DNA from 4 places in the Streptomyces sp. NPDC008150 genome. Region 3 is predicted to be linked to each of the others. Evidence: riboswitches for the same ligand, from Rfam matches in the RefSeq annotation. Region 3 holds a riboswitch; each other region holds the start of a gene.

Region 1 (2,188 bases), on a different contig from region 3:
CGCCCAGGCCGTCCAGGAGGAAGGGACGGTCACGGTCGGCGAACTCGCCGCGCTGACGGGTGCCTCGGAGATGACCGTCCGCCGCGACCTCGACCACCTGGCCGCACAGGGCGTCCTCGAACGAATGCGCGGCGGTGCCCGCACCCTCCTGCTGAGGGGGGACGAGCCGCCCTTCGCGCTGCGCGCCCACGAGGCCGTCGACGCCAAGCGACGCATCGCGGCGGAGGTGGCCTCGCTCGTCGCCGACGGGGAGACCGTCCTGCTGGACAGCGGCACGACCTGTCTCGAAGTCGCCCGCCTGCTGCGCGGACGCCAACTCACCGTCATGCCACTGTCGTTGCAGGCACTGAACGTCCTCGCCGACGCCCCCGAACAGACCGCCCTGCTGGTCCCCGGCGGCCGGCCCCGCGCCACCGAGGGCGCCCTCACCGGCCCCCTCACCCTCGCCTCCCTGGCGGCGCTGCGCTTCGACACCGCCGTGCTGGGCTGCTGCGGCCTGACCGCGGCCGACGGCATGACCGCGTACGACCTCGACGAGGCGGCGGTGAAGAAGGCCGCCGTCTCGTCGTCGCGCCGCGTCGTCGCCGCCGCCGACGGCAGCAAACTCGGCCGCACCGCCCACGCCCACGTGGGCCCCGCCGGCCTCGTCGACGTCCTGGTCACCGACACCACGGCACCCGCCGAGGAGACCGCGGCGTTCGAGAACGCGGGCACGACGCTCAGGATCGTCTGAACGGTCCCTGTCGCGGGCGCTCTTGGACGGGAACGTGCCAGGCGGTACCGTCATCGGGAATCGACGACGCAAGAACGGAAGCCGGTGGAAGTCCGGCACGGTCGCGCCACTGTGAACGAGGCACCTCCCGAAGGGAGTTGCCCGTGAGTCAGACCCGTAGCCGTCGTCCAGTGCACCACCGAGTTGGGACGCGAACTCCCAGAGGAGGGTCTGCCCATGGCGCAGCATGTCGCACCGCCGTCAGTCACCACCCCCGCACTCCCCGCCAAGCTGCCGCTGAAGGCGATAGCCCCGTGGGCCGTCTTCGCCGGCATCCTGATGCTGGTCCTGCTGTACTTCGTCGGCGCCGAGCAGGGCGCCACCTCCGTGTTCAGCGGCACGGACGTTCATGAATGGGTGCACGACGCCCGCCACCTTCTCGGCTTCCCCTGCCACTGACCCGAGGGACGCCGGACAACCATGAACTCCGCAACTGTCAGAAACCTCCTCGTACGGGGCATGCTCGCCGGTCTCGCGGCCGGCGTGCTCGCCCTGGTCGTCGCCTATCTGCTCGGTGAGCCGAGCGTGGACAGCGCGATCAGCTTCGAGGAGTCCCACGCCCACTCCCACGAGCACGAGGTGGAAGTCGTCTCGCGCTCGCTCCAGTCGACCGCCGGTCTCGCCACGGGCGTTCTCGTCTACGGTGTGGCCTTCGGCGGCATCGCGGCCCTCGCGTTCTGCTTCGCGCTGGGCCGTGTCGGCCGCTTCTCCCCGCGCGCGACCGCGCTGCTGCTCTCCGGCAGCGCGCTGCTCGCGGTGTACGTCGTGCCGTTCCTGAAGTACCCGGCCAACCCGCCCTCGGTCGGCGACCCCGACACCATCGGCCGGCGGACCGGCCTGTACTTCCTGATGATGGTGCTGAGCGTGCTCCTCGCGGTCGGCGCCACCCTGCTCGGCAGGCGTCTCGCGCCGCGGCTGGGGGCGTGGTGGGCGACGGTGGCGGCGCTGGCCGCCTTCGCGGTCGTCGTCGGGACCGCCTACGCGTTCCTGCCGGTGGTCAACGAGGTGCCGGCCGACTTCCCGGCGGCCCTGCTGTGGCGGTTCCGGCTCTCCGCGCTGGCCGTCCAGGCCGTGCTGTGGGGCGGATTCGGCCTCGTCTTCGGTGAGTTGGCCGAAAGGCTGATCAACCCGAAGTCGGCGCAGGCCACTTCGGGGCGGGCGGTCACCGCCGCGCACTGAGACACCGCACGCCGGGAGAGGACCCGCGGACGCGTCCGCGGGTCCTCTCCCGGCGTCGCGTCGATCGGCAACACGGGCCGTGCGCGCCGGAGTTGGCGACGGGCCGCCCCGGGTCTCACCGCCGCGGCGGCGCCACGCAGACGCTCAGTGGGGCCTGCCGCGCGGCTTCAGGGGGACGTTCGGCAGCTCGGGCGCGGGCAGCCGGGCGCCGTCGTAGCCCGTCACCTCGCCGAACCG
Region 2 (2,188 bases), on a different contig from region 3:
ACGACGGCGACCTGAACGCCAACGACGGCTTCACGCACGGCGACCTGCCGGCCGGCCCGGACCACGCGGTCATCGGCGACAAGCTGATCGCGGCCTGGAACGGCGGCACCAAGGACTGCACCGCCACGCAGTCCGAGTCGCCCAGCCCGAGCGACACGCCCACCGGCACGCCCACCGAGTCGGCGCCGTCGACCCCCGCGGGCGGCGAGACCAGCGAGTCGGCGTCGCCGTCGGACGACACCACCACGGCCCCCGCCTCCGACGAGACGTCCGCGGCCCCGGCCCCGGCCGCCTCCTCGTCCACCACCGCCGCGGCCGGTTCCTCCACCGGCGGCGACACCACCGGTGGCGACCTCGCCGAGACCGGTGGCGGCAGCAACGCCATGCCGATCACCATCGGTGCGGCCGTCCTGGTCGCCGGTGGCGGTGCGCTCCTCATCGGCTCGCGTCGCCGTCGCTCCTCCGCCCGCTCCTGATCCACGGCGGCAGGCGCGTGAGCGCCGAGCAGTAGGCACGCACGAACGCCCCGTCCGTCCACCCGCAACCGCGGGGGACGGACGGGGCGTTCGCGTTCGGCGCGCACGCCGGGAGCCGGGCGTCAGGAGTGCTGCGGGCCGTCCGCCACGCACTGCTTGAGCAGCGACCCCATCTCCAGGTCGACCAGCCGGTAGCGCACCACCCGCCCCTCCTTCTCGCCCTCCACGACGCCGGCCGCGCGCAGCAGCCGCAGTGCCTGGGAGACGGCGGGGTCGTTCATGCCGGTCGCGACCGCGAGGTCGGACACGGCGAGCGGCCCGGTGCGTTGCAGCGCGAGCAGCAGCGCGAGCCGCTTGGGGTCGGCGAGCAGGGAGAAACGGTCGGCCCAGGTGCGTACGTGGCCCGGATCGCCGATCGCGGCGATGGCGTCGCACACCCGGTGGCCGTCGATGACGCGGCGGTCCGCTCGGTCCGCGGGGACGAGATGCATGGGGCCATGTTCGCAGCACCCGCTCTGTGATCTTCCATACCTGCGCAAGTACGCAGCTTTGCAGGAGACCCGGACGGCACCTAGGGTGGGCGGGCCGTGGTGCTCGGGAAGCCGGTGACGGTCCCTCAACAGGGGATTCATGCCGGAGCGGCCCTCGCCACTGTGATCGGGAAGTCCGCGTCCCATCGGCGCGAGCCGGGCCACTGACCGCCGTGAGGCGGCCGGGAAGGCCGGGGACACGGACGTTCGACCCGTAAGCCAGGAGACCGGCCACGGCATCTCACGAAGTGATCCACGAGGTGCTGGAGCGTGACCGCATGACCCTGCCCGAACGCACGTCCACGACCGCCGTGAAGGCCGCCGTCCCGGCGTCCTTCCGCTGGCGCCGCGAGGACACCGTCAAGACCGCGGGACTGCTGGCGGTGATCGTCGCCCTGCACGTCGTCGCCTTCGGGATCCTGTTCCTGCTCGTCGAGCCGCACCACTACGAGGTCGGCACCAAGGCGTTCGGCATCGGCCTCGGCGTCACCGCGTACACGCTCGGCATGCGGCACGCCTTCGACGCGGACCACATAGCCGCCATCGACAACACCACCCGCAAGCTGATGGCCGACGGCAAGCGCCCGGTGTCCGTGGGCTTCTGGTTCGCGCTCGGGCACTCCAGCGTCGTCGTCGTGATGGCCGCCCTGGTGGCCGGCGGCGCGCAGCTCGCGAACACCCTGATGAGCGACGGCTCGCGCGCCCACCAGACGCTGGGCGTCGTCGGCACCACCGTCTCCGGCGGGTTCCTCTACCTGATCGCCGCCCTCAACCTGGTCGCCCTGTTCGGCATCCTGAAGGTGTTCCGCTCCATGCGGGCGGGCCAGTTCGACGAGCGGAAGCTCGAACAGCACCTGGACTCACGCGGGTTCATGAACCGCGTCCTGGGCCGCCTCACCAAGTCGATCACCCGGCCCGGCCAGATGTACCCGCTCGGCTTCCTCTTCGGCCTCGGCTTCGACACCGCCACGGAGGTCACGCTGATGGTGATGGCAGGCTCGGGCGCCGCGGCCGGGCTGCCCTGGTACGCGATCCTGTGCCTGCCGCTGCTGTTCGCCGCCGGGATGAGCCTGTTCGACACCCTGGACGGCACGTTCATGAACTTCGCGTACCAGTGGGCGTTCTCCAACCCGGTGCGCAAGGTCTTCTACAACCTCACGATCACCGGGCTGTCCATCGCGG
Region 3 (2,188 bases):
TCTCGCCGACCGGCCTGCCCATCAGCACGACCTGGCTGCTCTGTTCGCCGCCCGGTTTGAGCAGGACGGGGTTCATCAGCGCGGTGGGCTCGACGCGGGCGGCCTGCGCCTGCATCGCCTGCGCGCGTCCGATCTCGGCACCCTCGCGGGTCACGAAGGAGTTCAGCGACATGTTCTGCGCCTTGAACGGCGCGACCTTCACGCCCTGCCGCACCAGCCACCGGCAGATCCCGGCGGTGACGACACTCTTGCCCGCGTCCGACGTGGTGCCGGCGACGAGCAGCCCGCCGTTCATGCCCTGCGTCCCTTCGTCGTCGTCCGGTGCCCCGTGAGCACCCTGTCCGCCAGCAGCCGCCCCGACACCGCCACGCCGAGCGCGGCCACGCCCACCCGGCGGGACAGCCGGACGGCGCGGTCGATGTCCCCGGTGGCGACGGGGCGGCCCGCGCCGTTGAGCACGGGGCGGTGCTCGACGCGTCCGCCGTACGAGAGCGTGCCGCCCAGCCGCACGCCGAGGGCGCCCGCGAACGAGGCCTCCACGGGGCCCGCGTTGGGGCTCGGGTGCAGTGCGGCGTCGGCGCGCCAGGCACGCAGCGCGTCGCGCGGGCGGTCCCCGCAGACGGCGGCGAGCACGGCGGTCAGCCGGGCGCCGGGCCAGCCCGCGACGTCGTCGAGGCGGGCCGAGGCCCAGCCGAACCGGCGGTGGCGCGGCGACTTGTGACCCACCATCGCGTCGAGCGTGTTGACCGCACGGAACCCGACGAGCCCCGGGACCCCGGCGACCGCGCCCCACACCAGGGCGCCCACCACGGCGTCGGAGGTGTTCTCGGCGACGGACTCGACGACGGCGCGGGCGATGCCGTCCGCGTCGAGGGACTGCGGGTCGCGTCCGCACAGGTGCGGCAGCCGGGCCCGCGCGGCGGCCACGTCACCGGCGTCGAGGGCCCGCCCGATCGCGCGCGCCTCGCGTGCCAGGGAGGTGCCGCCGACGACGCAGAAGGTGGTGGCCGCGGTCAGCGCCACCGAGGCACCGCGGGAACCGCGCGCGGCGCGGGCGGCGGCGGCGCCGAGCGCCACGGCGCCGCCGGCGCAGACGAGGGTGTGCAGCGCGCCCCGGCCGCGGTGGTCGCGCCACAGGACCCGTTCCACGGCACCCGCGGCCCGCCCGAAGGCGGCCACCGGGTGCCCGCGGCGCGGGTCGCCGAGGACGAGGTCACCGAGGAGCCCGGCGGCGGCGCCGTACGCGAAGACGCGATCGGCACCCATCGCTCAGCCGCCCGAGGGGTCGGAGGGAGTACGGGCCGGCCGGGCTCCGGCACCGTCACGCGGAACGGCGCACGAGCGGGCACGGGCACGGGCGTTGGAAGGGGCACGACGGGAACGGGCACGGCGGCCGGGCATCGCGGTATGTCCTCACTCAGGGTGTCCACGCCCTGGTTCGACGAGACCGGCGGGGAGAGTTCCTGGCTCCCGGGGAGTGCTCCCCGGTGACAGTGGCGGGACCGCGCCGGATTCGCACCGGCTTCCTCTTCTGCCGCCGTACATGGCCCCGGCAGTCCACCACGCTCCGAGAACAGCCGTCAACTTGCCGTTGACCTGCGGAGGGAGAGTGTGCTGAGGCCCACACGGGCACCGGCGCGGCGGGCACGCGCGACGGCGGGTGCGGAGGGCGGAGCCGTCCCGCACCCGCCGTCGCGGGGCCGCGGTGTCGCCGGTGGGTCAGGCGACGATCAGGCTGATCCCGTACGCCACCGCCGCCACGCAGGCCGCGAAGCAGACGTACGCGCCGGTCGTCGCGAGGGCCGCCGTGCCGCCCCGGGCCTGGGCCCGCTCGCGGTGCGAGAGCCCGGCGACGCCGAGGGTGAACAGGCCCACGGTGGCCACGGTGGCCACGAGGCTGACGCCGAAGACGGAACCGAGGGCCGCCCAGTCGATGTTCATGCCGTTCGTCTCTTTCCTTCGTCGGGGCGGGTCAGGCCGCGGCGGTCGGCGGGGCCGCGGGGTCGGACACGACCGACGCGGCTGCCTGGGCGGGGGCGGGGATGGTGGCCGTCAGTTCCGCGGCCGCGGCCGCGGTCGGCGGGGGCACCACGGCGGCGAGCGCGGTGGTGACGACGCCGGGCTCCGCGTCGGGGGCGGCGACGTTGGTGTGGTCGACGACCTGGCGGCGCGACAACAGGTAGATGCC
Region 4 (2,188 bases), on a different contig from region 3:
ACTCCTCGACGTCCAGGTGCCACGTCTCCAGGTAGACCGCGGCCGCGCCCTTGCGCCGGCCGCCCTGGTTCACGGCGGCGACCGAGGCGTCCAGCGTCTTCAGGAACGGGACGATGCCGTTGGAGTGCCCGTTGGTGCCGCGGATCAGCGAGCCGCGCGCCCGCACCCGGGAGAACGCGAGGCCGATGCCGCCCGCGTGCTTCGACAGGCGGGCGACCTGGTGGTAGCGCTCGTAGAGGGAGTCCAGCTCGTCGGCGGGGGAGTCGAGGAGGTAGCACGAGGACATCTGGGGGTGCCGCGTACCGGAGTTGAAGAGGGTGGGGGAGGAGGGCAGGTACTCCAGGCGGCTCATCAGCCGGTACAGCGAGGCGACTTCGTCGACGGCGGCGGTGCTCTCGTCGGCCGCCAGACCGCAGGCGACCCGCAGCAGGAAGTGCTGCGGCGTCTCGATCACCTTGCGGGTGAGGGGGTGCCGCAGCAGGTAGCGGCTGTGCAGCGTGCGCAGCCCGAAGTAGCCGAACCGGTCGTCGGCCGCCGGGTCCACCAGCGCGTCGAGCCGCGCGCCGTGCAGCCGTACGAACGCGGCGGTCCGTTCGGCGAGCAGTTCCTCGCGGTCGCCCACCGCGACGGACCGGGTGAAGGAGGTGACGCCCTGCGAGGCGGCCTCGGCGGCGATCGTGATGGTCAGCAGCCGGGCGGCGAGCCGCGCGTAGGCGGGGTCCTCGGAGATCAGGCCGGCGGCGGCCTCGGTGGCGAGCTCCCGCAGCTCCGCCTCGTCGGCGCGGGCGGACCGGCCGCGCAGCGCGGCGGCGGCGACCCGGCCGGGGTCGGCGTCGGGGAGGTCGGCGGTCAGGTCGGCCAGGGTGCGCAGCAGAGCGGCACCGGGTCCGTCCTCGTCCACCTGGGTCGCGGTCGCCGGACCGGCTGGCGCGATGGTCACGTGGGATCTCCCTCGCTCGGCACGGGGCCCGGCGGGGAGAAGGCAGTTCACGAGCGCGCGGCGGCGTCGCGTCCACCGGCCCATTCCGCGAGGCCCGGACGTCAGGCGCCCTGGCCGGACGGCCGGGGCGCGCTGCCGGCAGGTAGTCGGACTGACCTCGGGGAGCGCGGGCCCGTGAAACAGCGTGCGGGCATACGTGTACGAGGTACACCGTTGCGGGACAGTTCCGGATTCACACCGGATTCCCCTGCGACGACAGCGAGCACGAGCATACATCTTGTGCCGGGGCAGGCCGCCACCACCAGATGTTGTGTCGTCCGCCCTCGATCCAGGGCGGCGCCGGAAGCCTGTGCGCCCGGTACCGCCGGGCGTCAGAGGTCCAGTTCGTACGCCAGCAGCACCAGGTCCGGCAGGTCGGGCCGCGGGCGCCAGTCGCGGTGCGGGGCGCGCCGGAAGCCGAGCCGCTCGTAGATCCGGTGGGCGGTCCGCATCCCGTCCTGGGTCGACAGCACGACGCGCCGGCTGCCCCCGGCGCGCGCCCGCTCCAGGCAGGCGCGCACGAGCGCCTCGCCCACGCCGCGGCGGCGGGCGTCCCGCGCCACGGCGAGCATGCGGATCTCCGCCTCGCCGGGACCGGCCAGGTCGGCGAGCGGGCCGGGGCCGCCGACGTAGGTGACGCCCCCGAGCAGGACCGCCCCCCGCGGCTCGGCGGCGACGAGCACCTCGGCCCGCGCCGCGCGTCCGGCCACGTCCCTGAGGACGCGCAGATACGGGTCGTCCTCGGCGAAGTCGAGCAGCCCGTCCCCGAGGTAGGCCTGCGCGGTGATCTCGCCGAGGACCGTGTGCTCGCCGGGTACGACCGGCCGGATGACGATGTCCATGGTCGACGAGTGTGCCTCCCGGTACGGCGACGGGCCACCGGGTATCGACCGGTGGCCCGTCGCCGTACGAACTCGCCTGTCTAGTGCGCCGGTTCGGCGGTGGCGGGCGGGAGTTCCGGCTCGACGCCCGGGTCGCCCACGTCGGCCGTGTAGTCGTCGGCGCGGGTCTCGTCGACGCCGGCCGGTGCCTTGAACGCGTTGAACACGAAGGTGAGCACCACGGTCACGACCACGTTCGCCACGAACGCGGTCAGCCCGATGTAGCCGATCTCGCCGATCCCCGGGATCTCCTTCGACGACCCGCCGAAGTGGTCCTGGGTCGGCGAGGCCACCCCGTACGCGGCGAGCGTGCCGTAGACCATGCCGA

Evidence for each region. A riboswitch is a leader RNA that binds a small molecule or an ion and turns the genes downstream of it on or off. The one in region 3 is predicted to bind cobalamin.
Region 1: another riboswitch for cobalamin. It lies ahead of ACFZA0_RS36910 (CbtB-domain containing protein); the one in region 3 lies ahead of ACFZA0_RS05380 (cobalamin biosynthesis protein).
Region 2: another riboswitch for cobalamin. It lies ahead of ACFZA0_RS09975 (HoxN/HupN/NixA family nickel/cobalt transporter); the one in region 3 lies ahead of ACFZA0_RS05380 (cobalamin biosynthesis protein).
Region 4: another riboswitch for cobalamin. It lies ahead of ACFZA0_RS29715 (ribonucleoside-diphosphate reductase subunit alpha); the one in region 3 lies ahead of ACFZA0_RS05380 (cobalamin biosynthesis protein).

Annotation. Positions count from the first base shown of each region.
Region 1 is NZ_JBIBHJ010000025.1:64,919-67,106, reverse strand. It holds gene ACFZA0_RS36915 (DeoR family transcriptional regulator) at 1-733, shown strand, start outside; cobalamin riboswitch at 759-913, shown strand; gene ACFZA0_RS36910 (CbtB-domain containing protein) at 950-1,171, shown strand; gene ACFZA0_RS36905 (CbtA family protein) at 1,193-1,951, shown strand; gene ACFZA0_RS36900 (pirin family protein) at 2,096-2,188, opposite strand, start outside.
Region 2 is NZ_JBIBHJ010000003.1:147,986-150,173, forward strand. It holds gene ACFZA0_RS09965 (LPXTG cell wall anchor domain-containing protein) at 1-476, shown strand, start outside; gene ACFZA0_RS09970 (metalloregulator ArsR/SmtB family transcription factor) at 599-967, opposite strand; cobalamin riboswitch at 1,048-1,257, shown strand; gene ACFZA0_RS09975 (HoxN/HupN/NixA family nickel/cobalt transporter) at 1,285-2,188, shown strand, end outside.
Region 3 is NZ_JBIBHJ010000001.1:1,237,390-1,239,577, forward strand. It holds gene ACFZA0_RS05375 (cobyric acid synthase) at 1-295, opposite strand, end outside; gene ACFZA0_RS05380 (cobalamin biosynthesis protein) at 292-1,266, opposite strand; cobalamin riboswitch at 1,436-1,569, opposite strand; gene ACFZA0_RS05385 (hypothetical protein) at 1,720-1,941, opposite strand; gene ACFZA0_RS05390 (inorganic phosphate transporter) at 1,973-2,188, opposite strand, start outside.
Region 4 is NZ_JBIBHJ010000014.1:187,857-190,044, reverse strand. It holds gene ACFZA0_RS29715 (ribonucleoside-diphosphate reductase subunit alpha) at 1-940, opposite strand, end outside; cobalamin riboswitch at 1,060-1,252, opposite strand; gene ACFZA0_RS29710 (GNAT family N-acetyltransferase) at 1,312-1,821, opposite strand; gene mctP (monocarboxylate uptake permease MctP) at 1,902-2,188, opposite strand, start outside.